4 regions of the Staphylococcus simiae genome follow, and region 3 is predicted to be linked to each of the others. Evidence: riboswitches for the same ligand, from Rfam matches in the RefSeq annotation. Region 3 holds a riboswitch; each other region holds the start of a gene.
The links. A riboswitch is a leader RNA that binds a small molecule or an ion and turns the genes downstream of it on or off. The one in region 3 is predicted to bind S-adenosylmethionine.
Positions count from the first base shown of each region.

Region 1: linked by a shared signal. The riboswitch ahead of J3R86_RS10330 (Na+/H+ antiporter NhaC family protein) and the one ahead of metX (homoserine O-acetyltransferase MetX) in region 3 are both predicted to bind S-adenosylmethionine.
Region 2: linked by a shared signal. The riboswitch ahead of J3R86_RS11555 (MetQ/NlpA family ABC transporter substrate-binding protein) and the one ahead of metX (homoserine O-acetyltransferase MetX) in region 3 are both predicted to bind S-adenosylmethionine.
Region 4: linked by a shared signal. The riboswitch ahead of metK (methionine adenosyltransferase) and the one ahead of metX (homoserine O-acetyltransferase MetX) in region 3 are both predicted to bind S-adenosylmethionine.

Region 1 is NZ_CP071589.1:2,217,856-2,222,294, reverse strand. It holds gene J3R86_RS10340 (SDR family oxidoreductase) at 1-122, shown strand, start outside; gene J3R86_RS10335 (hypothetical protein) at 644-1,252, shown strand; SAM riboswitch class I at 1,377-1,472, shown strand; gene J3R86_RS10330 (Na+/H+ antiporter NhaC family protein) at 1,542-2,846, shown strand; gene J3R86_RS10325 (SRPBCC family protein) at 2,977-3,489, shown strand; gene J3R86_RS10320 (MurR/RpiR family transcriptional regulator) at 3,579-4,340, opposite strand.
Region 2 is NZ_CP071589.1:2,487,123-2,491,561, reverse strand. It holds gene J3R86_RS11560 (FAD-dependent oxidoreductase) at 1-293, opposite strand, end outside; SAM riboswitch class I at 606-715, shown strand; gene J3R86_RS11555 (MetQ/NlpA family ABC transporter substrate-binding protein) at 814-1,632, shown strand; gene J3R86_RS11550 (aspartate aminotransferase family protein) at 1,842-3,179, shown strand; gene J3R86_RS11545 (APC family permease) at 3,622-4,439, opposite strand, start outside.
Region 3 is NZ_CP071589.1:12,836-17,274, reverse strand. It holds gene J3R86_RS00065 (YybS family protein) at 1-548, opposite strand, end outside; gene metX (homoserine O-acetyltransferase MetX) at 908-1,870, opposite strand; SAM riboswitch class I at 1,928-2,026, opposite strand; gene J3R86_RS00055 (AzlD domain-containing protein) at 2,234-2,563, opposite strand; gene J3R86_RS00050 (AzlC family ABC transporter permease) at 2,560-3,252, opposite strand; gene serS (serine--tRNA ligase) at 3,692-4,439, opposite strand, start outside.
Region 4 is NZ_CP071589.1:1,780,434-1,784,872, reverse strand. It holds gene pckA (phosphoenolpyruvate carboxykinase (ATP)) at 1-805, opposite strand, end outside; SAM riboswitch class I at 960-1,070, shown strand; gene metK (methionine adenosyltransferase) at 1,174-2,370, shown strand; gene J3R86_RS08015 (NERD domain-containing protein) at 2,489-3,397, shown strand; gene J3R86_RS08010 (aldo/keto reductase) at 3,517-4,350, shown strand.

The DNA.
Region 1 (4,439 bases), 420 kb from region 3:
CTCTAGGTAGAGCAGGTCAACCTGTTGAACTATCAGGTACGTATGTTCTACTTGCAGCAGAAGAATCAAGTTATACTACTGGACAAGTATTTGGTGTAACTGGTGGTATTCAAATAGATTAATGTGTATGACAGCACATTGATAATCGTATATGGAATGACTAAGAGACTATTCGTAAGTGAATCTCTGGTCATTCCATTTTTTATACATAAAATAGCAATATTTAAGTTTTCTAGACAACTTGGATAAACGATTTTGATGAGCCTGAGACAAAAAGTATTTTACACTTAACATGTAGTATTTAGCAGTAACTGTCGGTTTTAAAAATGTTATTAAATCAACGTTTTAAAAACCTAGTCAGTCTTGCCAGGGTGGGAGGGACCCGTCATAGAAAAAATTTAAGGATTACAGTTGACACTATTCGTGCAACTGCATAAAAGCTACAAAAGATTAAAATCTAAGTAGCTTTAAATGTGCAAGACGGGCATATACGCCATAAATTTTTGACAAGATTTATGTCTGTCTCTCTCCTACTTTTAGCATGTTACTATTAAATTAATTTTGAAAATTAGCGAACCATAGTCAACATCAATGCCCTTTTAGAAACAAAGCGACATATTACATCTTGAAAGGATGACGAGCGATGTTTAAAAGGCTAGCGATTACATTTAAACTTTTGACGTTTGTAGTTGTGGCTATTGTACTTAGTACTGCATTATTGTTCGATAAAATGGATGATACAAGTTTATTAATATTATGTAGCGGGATATTCTTATCTTGTATGTTATTAGGTAATATGTTTGCAGTAGCGCATAATATACAACAACAACGTATTTGGCTGACGCCATTAGGTGACTATACGATGGCCATGATAGCAACCGTTATTGCCTTCTTACCCTTTTTAATTATTGGTGTAGTGCCAACAGTTTCTAGCAATCAATGGCAATTACTTATCATCTTCTTAATTTGGGTACCAATCATCATTGCTAATATCATACTTAGAAAGTTGGGCATTGATTATATTATAAATGCGCCAGATAGAGATAAACGCGTTAAAGTGATGTCAGCAGAACGCACTAAAAAGTTGAAATATTGGTCTTTAATCATTACTTTAGTGAGCGTTATGCTTATTTTAATAGCACTGTATTTTAAATTATGGTTGCTATTAATCATTCCAATTATGGGATTAATTATTATCGTTGTTATTATGCTGTATATCGATGTTAAATATGATATTAACAACAATGATTAAGATAACTTAGTTTGATGAACGAACAACAAGTGATGAAAAAAATCATTTAAATAAGTACTTTTATTCTAATGACACTTGACGCTAACTATGTTATCTTTTACGGTAAGACTTTAAATCATATATAAACTTATCAAGAGAAGTGGAGGGACTGGCCCTACGAAACTTCGGCAACATGACTAATGTGCCAATTCCAGTAACCGAAAAGGTTTGAAGATAAGCAGGTATTCATCAATTGACCTCTTTCTTCTTTATCAGAAAGAGGTATTTTTATTGGAAAGCAGGTAAAAAAATGGAAGAACAGAAAAAAAGTAATGCATGGGCCTTATTTCCATTGTTATTATTTGTAGCTTTATTTTTAGGTGTTGGTATTGTAACGGGTGACTTTACGACAATGCCATTAAATGTTGCGATTACAGTCACAGTCATTGTGGCGTTATTAATGAATAGGAAAGAATCTTTTGCGTCTAAAGTTGAAGTGTTTACTAGAGGTGCTGGACATTCAAATATTATCTTAATGATGTTAATCTTTGTCTTAGCAGGTGCTTTTTCAACAACTGCTGAAAAAATGGGTGGCGTAACATCCACAGTAAATTTAGGATTATCATTAATTCCACAAAATCTTATCATCGTTGGTTTGTTTATTATTTGCATGTTTGTATCTATTTCAATGGGGACGTCAGTTGGTACAGTAGCAGCAATTGCTCCAGTTGGTTATGGGTTTGCGCAAGCAACAGATGTTCCTACTGCACTAGCAATGGCGACAGTTGTAGGTGGTGCCATGTTTGGTGATAATTTATCGATGATTTCTGATACAACTATTGCTGCCGTACGTACGCAACATACGAAAATGAAAGATAAATTTAGAGTGAATTTTAAAATTGTCTTACCTGGTGCCATTATAACGATTATCGTATTATTCTTTTTAACTAATGGTATAGCGATTGATCATACTAAAAATTATGATTACCAACTCGTCAAAGTCATTCCGTATGTCTTGGTGTTAGTATTAGCTTTAATAGGTGTGAATGTTATTATCGTATTAATAGGTGGTACATTGTTGGCTGGATTAATAGGTATCATCGATGGCTCATTTGGTTGGACTGGATTGTTAAACGCAATTTCAAAAGGGATTATGAGCATGGAAGATATTGCCATGATTGCATTATTAATAGGTGGTTTAGTAGGTATTATTCAACATAATGGCGGTATTACTTGGTTGTTACAATTTGTACGTTCAAAAGTGAAATCCAAACGTGGTGCAGAACTAGGTATCGCAAGTTTAGTAAGTGCTGCAGATATTGCAACGGCTAATAATACGATTTCAATTATTATGTCTGGCCCATTAGCAAAAAATATTGCTGATGAATATGATGTTGATCCAAGAAAATCAGCAAGTATTTTAGATATTTTTGGCGGATGTTTCCAAGGATTGTTACCTTATAGTCCACAAGTTATTTCAGCAGCTGGTGTCGCAGGTATCTCACCATTTATGATGGTACCTTATAGTATTTATCCTATATTATTAGGTGTTTGTGGTTTGTTTGCGATCGTTTTTAACCTTCCAAAATTAAAGAAAAAAACGTCTAAAGTATAATATGGCGGTGACTTTCAACTATATATCTTGAAGTAACGACTTTGATCATTGATGTCTATCTAATCGTCTAAGTTTGGAACTTTGTTAAAATAAGTTAAAATAAGAGTGAGATTGAAAGTAGATGAACAAAGTGGCAAAATTCAATGTAGAAAATGAACATGTAGAAATAGATGTTGAAAGATTGTTAAAATTTTCTCCAGAATTAGTCTATGAAGCTTGGACTAAAAAAGATATTTTAAAACAGTGGTTTATGACATCAACACGTACAAATAAGAGTATAGAAGCAGATGTTAAAGAAGGTGGCACGTACCGTATTGTCGACGTCAGAAATGGTAAAGAAAACATTATCGAGGGTACTTTTGACACACTGATTATGGATGAATTTATTAAAATGACAATTGGTATGCCAGGGTTAAGTGAAGAACAAGATGTCATTGAAGTAGAATTTTTTGAACGTGAAACAGGTGGTACTCAGATGTTCTTCTACTATCGTTCATTAGTTGAAAAAGAACGCAGGTTAACAAGTTTAGAATATAAACAAAAGAAAAAAGAATATCATGATTCGATTACACATGGTTTTGAATTAATGTTTGATAAAATGAACCAAGTGTTACAAGATATTGAAGATTCAAAACAACAATAGTATCAATAACAAAAAAGGAAGTTATGACTATGAAAATAGTATAGTCATAACTTCCTTTTTAATATCATAATCTCAATAGCTGATAATTGTTATGTTAAATCACCTTGTTGTAAATGTTCGTTATATTTTCTAACTAATGTCTCAAAGAAAATATGATAACTAATAAAGCTAGAATAGTCTGTACCATCCGTTAAATAAAAGGTATTACTAGAAACATAAACATTATAGTTTGCTTTTTGTGCAAGCGTATTGTCTTTCATTGTTGTTACAGAAATGAAGAATTTTTGACGTAATTGTAATAAGTTCGTTACTTCAATAAGTTGATGTGTTTCACCAGATAAGGAAATAATAAAGAATAAATCATTATCATCACTTTTATTTAATACCATTTTTAGTTCATGTTCATCATGTAATACAATAACGTTTTTATGCAATGTTAGTAAAATACGTTGTGCTTCTGCAGCAACGTTCAATTGAGCACGACCAGTTCCGTAAAGGTAAATTGTTGTAGCTTCATGCATTTTAGAAGTTAATAAGTGGTAATCAACGCGTTCTAAATAACTGAAAGTGCTTTCAATTTCTTGACGAAAACCATCGATTGAGTTTGAAGGTAATTGATGAGTTTTGTCACTTTCGAATTTTAAATAAGATTTAAAATCACTATAGCCATCAAAACCAAGCTTTCTAGTAAAACGATGAATGGTTGCATTAGAAGCGTGAGTGAATTGTGCTAAATCTTGAATCTTCATATGTTTACAAGCAGCAACGTGCGTATTAATATAATGAGCAATTTGCAGATCGTTATCATTTAATTTATCGAAATGACGATTAACGCGTCCATCTAGAAACATGCTTAGCATCCCCTTAATTTTGTTAGTAATATTAGAAAAAACTTATATAGTAATTTTGAATGTATACATATTAGTACATGATGATTGAATCATAGTCAC
Region 2 (4,439 bases), 150 kb from region 3:
TCTTTAGTATCATCATGTTCTACGGTGATCGTTTTATTATCTGTATCTAAATCTACAACTGTCGTATTAACGTGAATATTAACACCTTGTTTCTCATAAGAAGCAGTCGTAGCATAATGTAATGAATCTAGTGAAGGTGATACGTCTTCTAAATAACTTTGAATACCACAAGATAAGAACGAAGGTTTATCGCCACTTTCGAAGACTTCTATTTGTGCTTGAGGGTCTTCTTTTAAAAGTGTTTCTATAACCTCATAACCTGCATGTGATGTTCCTACTACAACATATTTCATAATTTGTTACCTCCAATTTTCAATCTATAATAAAATATACCTTTAAATTAAATAGTGATATTAGTTATTTACCACATAAAATATTTATTACACAAAATAATATAGAGAATCTAATAGTTTTCAAAAAAATGTCAAAATTGAATATAAAAAATGATCTGAAATGAAAAGTAAGACAATTCACCAAGTAGTCGAATTAAACTATTATACAGTCTTATCGTAAGTGAACGCGTATTATTATTATCGGAATTTTCAGAATTAATATTGACTTTAAAATGAAGCAGTGATAGGATAAATTCAATTCAATAAATGAGACTCTTATCAAGAGAGGCTGAGGGATGTGCCCTATGAAGCCCAGCAACCGTCTTACCAAAGACATGGTGCTAAATCACAATAAAGTAGCTTACTACTTTTGAAGATGAGAGAAAGAACATGGGCTTTCTCTTAAACAGGAGGAAGCTTTTTTGTTGTATGATAAGTAACTTTCTTTATTGAGTAGTTAACAAGAAAGGTGGGCTTACATATGAAAAAAATAATGGCTATAGTCGTATTAAGTATATTAGTGATAAGTTTAGCTGCTTGTGGTGGTGGCAAATCTTCTGAAGATAAAAAGATAACAGTAGCAGCATCACCAGCACCACATGGAGATGTCTTAAAGTACGCTAAAGAACAAATGAAGAAGAAAGGCTATGACTTAGAAGTTAAAATTGTTAATGATTATAAAGTACCTAATAAATTACTAGATAAAGGAGATGTTGATGCTAATTTCTTTCAGCACGTTCCTTATTTAAAAGCTGAAAAAAGAAGTCACGGTTACGATATAGAAGAAGTAGGTAAAGTATTTACAACACCAATGGGCGTATATAGTAAGAAATATAAAGATATTAGAGACATACCACAAGGTTCAACGATTTATGTCTCTAATAATCCAGCAGAAGAAGGACGCTTTTTATCATTTTTTGTTAATAAAGGATTAATAAAATTAAAACCAGGTGTCAATATAGAAGATGCTAAATTTGAAGACATCAAAGAAAATAAAAAGAAGTTAAAATTTAATCACCAACAAGGTGCTGAGTTTCTTCCAAAGACCTATAATAGTGGGGAAGGTGCAGCAGTAATTATGAACTCTAATTATGCATTGGATAATGGTTTGATACCATCTAAAGATGCGATTGAGCTTGAAGGTGAATCGTCACCATTTGCTAATATCATCGCTGTTAAATCTGGTCATAAAAAGGACGCTAAAATTCAAGCGTTATTGGAGGTCTTACGTTCTAAAGACACACAAAACTACATTAAAAAGACATATGGCAAGGATGTTATTCCTTACCAAGCTAAATAAAGTTAATGTTATCTGGACTGGTGCTACAACACATAAGTCCAGATTTTTTTGTGAAAGTAAGAGTGTAGTATTATTCTATAAGTTATAATTGTCAGAATATATTTACAAATCAGAATTTTATTAGTATATTGAATACTATCATTAATTGAAAAATATGGGGAATTAAAACTAGTTTTTTAATAAACAAGGCAATGGGAGGATGAAGTAATATGAGTAAAGCTTATGATTTAATTGAAGAAGATGAACAATATTTTGCTAAATCAGGTCGTATTAAATATTATCCGCTAGTGATTGATCATGGTTATGGTGCAACATTAGTAGATGTTGAAGGCAAAGAGTATATTGATTTATTAGCAAGTGCAAGTTCTCAAAATGTTGGACATGCACCTAAACAAGTGAGTGAAGCTATTAAAGATCAAGTAGATAAATTTATCCATTATACACCAGCATATATGTATCACGAACCACTAGTTAAATTAGCTAAAAAACTTTGTGACATTACACCAGGTGATTTTGAAAAACGTGTAACATTTGGATTGTCAGGTTCAGATGCAAATGATGGTATTGTCAAATTTGCTAGAGGTTATACTGGTAGACCTTATGTCATTAGCTTTACTAATGCGTATCATGGTTCAACTTTTGGTGCGTTATCAATGTCATCTATTAGCTTAAATATGCGTAAAAACTATGGACCACTATTAAATGGATTCTATCATATCCCTTTTCCAGATAAGTATCGAGGCATGTATGAGCAACAGCAACCAAACACTGTGGAAGAATATTTAGCTCCTTTAAAAGAAATGTTTGCTAAGTATGTACCTGCAGATGAAGTGGCGTGTGTTGTTGTCGAAACAATTCAAGGCGATGGTGGTTTATTAGAACCAGTGCCAGGATATTTTGAAGCATTAGAAAAACTATGTCACGAACATGGTATTTTAATAGCAGTAGATGATATTCAACAAGGATTAGGACGAACAGGAACGTGGAGTTCTGTTGAACATTATAATTTCACGCCAGATTTAATTACATTTGGAAAATCATTAGCAGGTGGATTACCTATGTCTGCACTTGTAGGTCGCAAAGAAATTATGGAAAGTTTAGATGCACCAGCACATTTGTTTACTACAGGCGCCAATCCAGTTAGTTGTGAAGCGGCATTAGCGACATTACAAATGATCGAAGATGAAGAACTATTACAAGCAAGTACGGATAAAGGACATTATGTCAGACAACGCATGGATCAATGGACTAAACGATTTAGTAGCGTCGGGGATGTCAGAGGTGTTGGATTAAGCATTGGCATTGATATTGTGTCAGATAAAGCAAATAAGTCTAGAGACAACGAAGCAGCATTAAAAATCTGCAATTATTGTTTTGAACATGGCATTGTTATTATTGCTGTTGCAGGTAATGTGTTACGTTTCCAACCGCCATTAGTGATATCATATGAACAATTAGATTATGCATTAGATACATTAGAAGATGCCCTTAGTGCATTAGAACATGGAGGCTTAGAAGAATACGATATTTCTGGTCAAGGGTGGTAAGTAGTAAAATAAGAATGACACCGAATGTATTAAATTATTAATTTTAAGCATATGTTAATAATTGGCTAGATTGTATAATATTGAAAAATAAATGTTTTTATAATACAATCAGATATAGGCGCAATCCCTCTCTTTCTATAGTTGTGGTGACTTAAATGATAGGGTATTGTTCCCTTTTTTTTCAAAAAAACGATTGAGGCTAGGACAAAAAGCATTTTACACTTAAAATTAAGCATTTAGCAGTAACTGTCTGGTTTGTGAAATGGTGATTTATCAACATTTCACAAACCTAGTCAGTCTTGCCGGGGTGGGATTACGAAATAATTTCTTTGAAATAATTATTTCTGTCCCACTCCTAACCTAATTTATTATAGAGACAACATAAAAAGCATTTCCACATTGTAAAAACCGTGTGGAAATGCTTTTTATGTTTATCATATTATTATTTTGGTGGTGTATATTCTTTTTCGACATTTTTCTTAGAATGTCTTAAACCATAAGATAAGTAAAGAATAATTCCTACTACAAACCAAATTAACGTATATAATTTAGCTTCAAATCCTAATCCCCAGAATACAAGCAATACTAGAATAAAGGTAACAGCAGGTAACACTGGGTATAATGGTAATTTGAATGCTGGGATAGGCAAGTCTTTACCTTCACGCTTTCTTAAACGATACATAGCAATTGATACAAACATAAATGCAACAAGTGTACCGGCTGAGATTAATTGTGCTAAGAATGCGAATGGGAACATTGAACCAATAACAACACCGATAATTGTTAACACGATTAACGCACGATTTGGTAAATGTTTATTATTTAATTTACCTAACCAAGAAGGTAGTAGACCATCTCGACCAAATGAGTAAAGTAAACGTGAACCAGCTAACATCATACCGATTAGTGCTGTAAACATACCAATAACTGAGATAGCTTGAACAATTGCAGCAATGATGCCATGTCCACTTTGACGTAAAGCCCAACCAACAGGTTCAGCATTGTCAGCATATTCTGAGTAATGGAACATTCCAACTAAGACAAGTGCCACTGCAACGAATAATACAATAGCAATAATTAATGAACCTAAAATACCTCTAGGCATTGTTTTTTGTGGATTGATAGCTTCTGCTGAGTTGGCTGCAATTGAGTCAAAACCGATATAAGCTAAGAAAATCATTGAGACACCGGCATAGATACCTTGCCAACCACCAAAGTCACCAGCGTCTGTCACCTTATGTTCTGGAATGAATGGAACAT
Region 3 (4,439 bases):
ACAATAAGAAATGTAATCATAATGAGGTAACCAGGAAGTTGTGCAGTTGTCTGTCTAAATCCTTCTTCCATGATTTGTCTCATATTTGCATCTGCACCAGTCATTATTGCCGCTTCATGTAAAGCATCTTTGAATGGTTTGACTAACACAGCTGATGTTGGAATTTTATTGAAAGTTTGTAACAACATAAATCCAATCAATGAGATAACACTCATTGAAGCTGTCGTTACATAAAGAATACGTTCTTTAGATGTTCGTTCTTTTAATAATTGGCCAATGATTAAACTTGCAATTAAAACTAACACAATACTACTTAGGACAAATGTATTACCAAGTACTGTCGTTAATATCACAGTAAGTAATGCAGTTATACCAAACGATTGCGTAGATTTGTTCCATAACACTATACCCGGAATTGTTGCAAACAAGCATAGTACTAGCCCTAAACCAGGTATTAGATATAAAGCTACAGCAACAATTAGTAATGAAATAATTGATATTATTGTAGCTTTAGGTTGTATTTTTGAAAACACATACGCCACTCCCATATTTTTAACTATAGCTATCATTTTAACCTCTTTGCTACAATTTCACAATTAAAGGAATTTGGTTTGTATAACATTTAATACAATATAATTTTGACACTACCTATTATAGTCATTAGGCAGTGCTTGATTGTGTGATACCATACGCTATTCCACCCATTAATATTGCTATATATCACTTATTTACTTTTACAGCAGTAGCTACGGAAGCGGAACAGAAACAAATTTTATTTTGTAATTGCACTATGGCTACACTGACTAAATTTTTAAAACATTGATTTTTCAGCATTTTAAAAACTAGACAGTTACTGTCAAACGCTTCATTTTAAGTGTAAAATACTTTTTGTCCCAGGCTCATAAAGTTATTTACGTTTAAAATGCTTTAAATTTAGAAAATGATACAAGTTAGGTGCCCATCTATTAAAGTTAAGTAGGAAGCCATCATGACCAACATTATCTGGTACAAAGAAATGGCGATGATATTTAAAGCGTTCGCCTAATGCTTTTACTTGATCATCTGGATATAACAAATCATCGATGATCGTTAATACTTTGGTATCTAATTGGCCAAAGACTTGATTTACATCTTGTCGACCTCGCTCAATATTATGACTATCTAAGACATCGAGTAGTGTGACGTAGCAATTCAAATCAAATTGTTGTTTGAATTTATTACCTTGGTATTGTTGATACTCGACTACTTCATCTGGTGTAAAGCGTTGATCATAACTTTTAGAGGAGCGATAGGTTAAGAAACCAAGTTGTCGCGCTATACTCAATCCTTCTTTACCACCAATATGTATGGCTTGTCGCGCTATTTCATTAAACGCTCTACTATACGACGATGTTTTATCTGTTGCCGCTAAAATAATCGCTTTATCCACAGTAAAGCGTTGATTATAAAGCATTTCCATCGCTTGCATGCCACCTAAACTGCCACCAATTAAAATATTAATATGGTCATACCCAAGTGCTTCTATTCCTAATTCATTAGCTCTAACAATATCTCTTAATGTAAGATGACGTGGAAAATCAGGATCATTTAATGGTGAGCTTGAACCAAACGGACTACCTATAACATTAAATGTTAGGAATTGATAATCGTTAATCGGCATATAACCACCATCAATAATTTCTCTCCACCAACCATGGTTATCATCAGTTCCATAAGTTAAATGATTTCCAGTTAATGCATGACAAACTACAACTAATGGTTGTCCTTGATACCCAACATGTTCATAGCGTAATTGTAAATTATTTATTACTTCTCCAGACTCAGTTGTAAATTCACCTAAATTCAAAGTATCTACTGTGTAATTTGTCATCGTACTTTCCTCCTTATTAAAAAAACTTCCTACTCAATGAACAGTAAGAAGTTTGTATACTTATCATTCGAGTGATTCGTTGGTATTAGCACCGTGCTAAAAAGTCGGTTGCTGAAGTATCATCGGGCCAAGTCCCTCAACTTCTCCTAATAAGATATATGAAATTGTTAAACGTTAGTTGTTAGTGCAAATCAGTCTTGCTGGGGTAGGTCTATGAAATATTTTTTATTATTTGTAACCCACTCTCATTTTCGAAAGTGACTAACACACTGTTGTGATAATTATTCCATGCTGTTTCGATAACTATTCAGAATTTTCTAATTACTAGTATTTTAACTAAGTTAGCCATGTCGTTCAACCTATTTAAAAGAAAAATCTCAGTAATGCCATGACAACAATGCCACCAACAATCGTTATCGTCAAACTTCTAGAAATGATAGCTAGCAATAAGGTCGGAACTAACGCAATGACATAAGGCATATTTAACGTGTAACCATGACCATGCATTGGCTGTTGTATTATTGAATCTATGACCAACGCTGTGAATAATGTGATAGGAATAAATGATAGCCACTGTATAACTTTATCAGGTAGATGTACTTTAGAAATCAGCATAAATGGCACAATTCGAATAATGAGCGTGACTAAACCACATAATAAAATAAGTATGAGCATATATGTAGAAATCGTCATTTATCCATCACCACCCCTAGTGTTGCTGCTAAAACAGCTGAAATTAAAATTGCAACATATGAAGGCATCATTAAACTCAATATCAACATCATAACAATAACCGCAACAATTAATACGACATAAATACGGAATCTTGATTTTGTTATTGATTCAAATTGAGCAATTCCTAAAAAGACAAACATCGCAGTAATGGCAAAATCTAAACCAAGCATTTCTGGATTTGAAATATATTTACCAAATATTGCACCTGCAACACACGACACTGTCCAAAATAGATAAGCTGTAATATTTAAACCATGTAACCAGCGATCATTAATTTTTTCTCCTTTTAAATAAGGGGTAATTGCAACTGCAAACGTTTCGTCAGTAACTAATGAACCAAGTCCTACTCTATTCCAGAAACTATATGTTTTATAATTAGGTGCTAAAGACATACTTAATAAGAACATTCTAGAATTGACTATTGCTGTAGTGAGAATAATGGCAGTCATAGGTGTACCAGCAATCACCAGGGCACAGACAATAAATTGTGCTGCACCAGCATATATAACGAGGCACAGTAAGATAATTTCTAAAATACTAAAATTTTGTGAAGCGGCTACAATACCAAATGAAATTCCCACACCTGTATAACCTAGCAATGTTGGAATACATTCTTTAACACCTTGTTTAAATGTTAAATGCGTCATTTATACTGTACCTCCTTTAATTAATTTTTTATTACAATGTAAAAAGAATATACCTAGTCTAATATATGGTTGGTAGATGCGCAATGACTTTAGACTACCGTTTGTGTGAGGTTAGACATACAACCGTCTAAGAATCTTGAATTAATAAGCTTTGAAATTTCAGAATTTTTCGTTATTCGTTTAGACTTACCCTTGTTTATTTTGTTAATATTTGGATGTTATTGTTTGTTTTTTACTTCAATTATTTGGTTACTCCCCTCCCCTATTATTGTATTTATAAATTATCTACCTCATCATTTTTCGTTGTGGCCTTCTTCGCACTTTGACTATATTCTCTCTTATTATCATAACTATAATCACACATAAAAATACTCTTAAAATCATCGACAAATTTATCGATAATTCCAAGAGTATTGAATCAGTTGCTTGACATTAATACTTATTTAATTGGTTTTGAAATTTGAGTTTTACCACCCATAAATGGTACTAATGCATCTGGAATTGTTACTGTTCCATCTTCATTTTGGTAATTTTCAACAATAGCAGCAAATGTACGACCAACTGCTAAACCACTACCATTTAATGTGTGTACTAATTCTGGTTTCGCAGATTTATCACGTTTGAAACGGATATTTGCACGACGTGCTTGGAAGTTTGTACAGTTTGAACATGAACTAATTTCTTTATAGTCATTGTAACTTGGTAACCATACTTCTAAATCATATGTCTTACTTGCACTAAAGCCAATATCACCAGTACATAAAATGACACGACGGTATGGTAGTTGTAACTCTTCTAAGATTGCTTCGGCATTTAAAGTCATTTCTTCTAATGCATCCCAAGAATCTTCTGGTTTTTCAAAGCGTACCATTTCAACTTTATCAAATTGGTGTAAGCGAATTAATCCTCTTGTATCACGACCAGCTGAACCCGCTTCACTACGGAAACATGCAGATTGTCCTGTGAATTTTTCAGGTAAGACATCTGGTTGAATAATTTCATTACGATAGAAGTTTGTTAACGGTACTTCTGCTGTTGGAATCGTATATAATCCTTCTTTTTCTACTTTGAATAAATCTTCTTCGAATTTTGGTAACTGACCAGTACCATACATTGTGTCAGCATTAACAAGTTGTGGTACCATCATTTCTGTATAACCATGTTGTGTTGTATGTTTTGTAATCATA
Region 4 (4,439 bases), 850 kb from region 3:
TATTGAAGACACCGTTTTTGTTCCAACCGTGTTCATCATCACCAATTAATTTACGTTTAGGATCTGCAGATAAAGTCGTTTTACCTGTACCTGATAAACCGAAGAATAAAGCAACATCGCCTTTTTCTCCGACATTTGCTGAACAATGCATGCTCATAATGTCTTGCATTGGTAATAAATAATTCATAACAGAGAAGATACCTTTTTTCATTTCTCCGGCATATTCAGTACCACCAATTAGAATCACTTTATGTTTGAAAGAAATAATAACGAACGTCTCTGAATTTGTACCGTCAACTTTTGGATCAGCTTTAAAATGTGGTGCTGAAACAATTGTGAAATTGGGTTTTATTTTTGATGCTTCTTCTTTAGATTCAGGTCTAATGAACATATTTTTAGCAAATAAATTATGCCAAGCCAGTTCATTAATGACTGTTAGTTTTAACATGGTATCTTTGTCACTACCTGCGTATCCATTAAAGACATACAGTTCATCTTTTTGATCTAAATAATCTAACACTTTATGGTATAAACTTAAGAATGTTTCTTCATCAATGGGTTGATTAATAGTTCCCCAATCAATGTTATCTCTATAAGAAGGTTCTGTGACAATAAATTTGTCTTTAGGTGAGCGACCAGTATATTTACCTGTGCTAGCATTAACAGCGCCTAATTCTGTGAGTACACCTTCATCATTGTCCAGTATTTTATTATACAATTGCGTTGTTGAAAGTTGGAAAAGTGAAGATGGTTTCTTTAATAAGTTGTCTATTTTAGTTGATTCAGTGTAACTATCTACTGACATCCTAAATCCCTCCAAAGCGATAATTTAAATGTAAGCCTTTACATTTAAATAGTATAACACATTGAAATAATTAATCTACAATATTTTATAGTAAATTTTTATACCAAAAATTGACATTAATTCTGTAATTCGGTACTATTATTCTTAACGGATTCTCTTATCCTGAGTGGTGGAGGGACATGGACCCAATGAAACCCAGCAACCTCTTTTTTATAAAAGAAAGGTGCCAAACCGTTTGCAGACATATAGGTCTGAACGATAAGAGCGAATGGACGTATTAGGCCTTCTCTCTATGTAAATAGTTAGAAGGCCTTTTTAATTAGCTCATACAAGAGAATTGTCGTAATTTAAAATAAAAGGAGCAAATTATGTTATATAACAAACGATTATTTACTTCAGAGTCAGTAACAGAAGGACATCCAGATAAAATAGCTGATCAAGTGTCAGATGCTATATTAGATGCGATATTGAAAGATGATCCAAATGCACGAGTGGCATGTGAAACAACAGTAACTACAGGTATGGCTTTAATAGCTGGAGAAATATCTACAACGACTTATGTAGATATTCCAAAAGTAGTAAGAGAAACAATTAAAGACATTGGTTACACTAGAGCTAAATATGGCTACGATTATGAAACAATGGCAATTTTAACGGCAATCGATGAACAATCACCAGATATCGCACAAGGTGTAGATCAAGCATTAGAATATCGTGATAATAATTCAGAAGAAGAAATTGAAGCAACAGGTGCGGGTGACCAAGGATTAATGTTTGGATTTGCTACAAATGAAACAGATTCTTATATGCCTTTAGCTATTGATTTATCACATAAATTAGCAAAACGTTTATCTGATGTTAGAAAAGACCATATACTAGATTATTTACGTCCTGATGGTAAAGTTCAAGTGACTGTTGAATACGACGAACAAGATCATCCAGTGCGTATCGATACAATTGTTGTGTCAACTCAACATTCAGAAGATGTGACATTAGAACAAATTCAACAAGATATTAAAACACAAGTTATTTATCCAACTGTACCTGAGAATTTATTAGATGAGCAAACTAAATTTTATATCAACCCAACTGGTCGTTTTGTAATTGGTGGACCACAAGGTGATGCTGGATTAACAGGGCGTAAAATTATCGTAGATACATACGGTGGTTATGCACGTCATGGTGGTGGTTGTTTCAGTGGTAAGGATCCAACAAAAGTAGACCGTTCAGCTGCTTATGCTGCACGTTATGTTGCTAAAAATATTGTTGCAGCTGGACTAGCAGCTCAATGTGAAGTTCAACTAGCATATGCAATTGGTGTTGCTGAGCCTGTTTCTATTGCAATTGATACTTTTGGAACTGGTAAAGTGTCAGAAGGACAATTAGTTGAAGCAGTTAGAAAACATTTTGATTTAAGACCGGCTGGCATCATTAAGATGTTAGATTTAAAACAACCTATCTATAAACAAACTGCAGCATATGGCCATTTTGGACGTACTGATGTTTTATTACCATGGGAAAAATTAGATAAAGTTAACGAACTTAAAGATGCAGTACAACAATAATAAATAATGAGATAAAATATATAAGATTTTCGGTATATAATGATATTATGTATCGAAAATCTTTACTTTATCCTTTATAATTATCATATTGACACATTTGAAAAGGAGCGTTATTGTGATGGATTTCTCTTCACCAATTGTTATTGGATTAATTGCTGCAGTTGTTATTGCTTTGATTTTCTTTGTACTTTATTTAGTAGCATTAGGTAGTAAAAAGAAAGTTAAACGACAAACTGAAGAAAAATATGAGCAAAAAGAACAAAATATTAAAAAGACTCACGAAGAACAACTAGAAAAAGAACGTATTGAAAATAAGAAAACAATAACAAAACAACAAGAAGATTATAATGAAATGGTCAGTACGAAAGACCGTGAAATTGATGCGTTAAAATTATTCTCTAAAAATCATAGTGAATATGTTACTGATATGAGACTAATTGGTATACGTGAAAGATTAGTTAAAGAAAAGCGTATTAGACCTGAAGATATGCATATTATGGCAAATATCTTTTTACCAAGTAACAAATTCAATGATATTGAACGTATCAGTCATTTAGTATTAACTCGTACGGGTCTATATATTATTGATTCACAATTATTAAAAGGTCATGTCTATAATGGTATTAGTGGTGGTCAATTTAAAGATTTACCTCCGATGGAACAAGTATTTAATACATTAGATTTAGATTCATCTAGACCACAGACTATTATTATGGATCAAAATGATGACCAAAAATCATTATCATTTGTTAATTATTCAGATAAACTTGAGTCAATTAAACAATTAGCTGAAGATTTACAAAAAGAATTAGGTACAAAATATACACCAACATCTATATTATATTTTAACCCTAAGAATGATGGCGACGTTACAATTTCAAATTACAACCAAAATGCTACTGTTAAAGTATTAGTAGGGAAAGAACAACTTGATGAATTCTTTAATAAGTTTGTTTTCCACGGTCGTATTCAATATAACGTTGATGATTTACAAAATATTATGGATAAAATTGAATCATTTAATTAATAACAACACTGAGATAGTGACTAAATAATGTCATTATCTCAGTTTTTTTATTTTGAGCTAACACTTCAGTGCTAGCTTTGTTATGATAGGCATAAATAGATAAAAGTGAGGCGACAATAATGCAATATAAAAAATTTTACAATGGTAATAGCATTCCTCAAGTTGGTTTAGGTACGTTTCGAGTTGAAAATAATGATGATTGTAAAGAAGCAGTTAAATTTGCCATTGAAGAGGGATATCGTAGTATTGATACAGCAAAAGTATATGGTAACGAAGAAAAAGTCGGAGAAGGGATACGTCTAGCTTTAGAATCAACAGGCTTAAAAAGAGAAGATTTATTTATTACTTCAAAATTGTATTTTGAAGATTTTGGTAGAGAGAATGTACAGCCAGCATACCAAGCAAGTTTAGATCGCTTAGGTTTAGATTATTTAGATTTATATTTAATGCATTGGCCAGGAACGAACGAAGCAGTAATGATAAATACTTGGAAAGGTATGGAAGATTTATATAAAAATAGTCAGTTGAAAAATATAGGTGTCAGTAATTTTGAGACAGAACATTTAGAAGCTTTACTTGCGCAAGTTTCATTTAAGCCAGTGATTAATCAAGTGGAATGTCATCCTTATTTAAATCAACATAAATTAAGACATTATTTAGAAGCGCAACATATAGTAATGGAATCTTGGTCACCATTGATGAATGCTCAAATATTATGTGACGATACGATTCAACAAATTGCTCAAAGACATCGACAATCAGCAGCTCAAATCATTATTAGATGGAATGTACAGCATGGTATAGTAACTATCCCTAAATCAGTGACACCTAATCGTATTATTGAAAATATTAATGTTTTTGATTTCGAATTAACTAATGATGAAATGACACAAATTGATAATTTAAACAAAGATCAAAGAATAGGTCCTGACCCAAAAATATTTGAAGGGTGAATAAATATAAATGAAAAAAAGACTTCATTCAGCTGATACAACTGTGTATCCATGTTGAATGAAGTCTTTATTATGATGATTGAATTGAT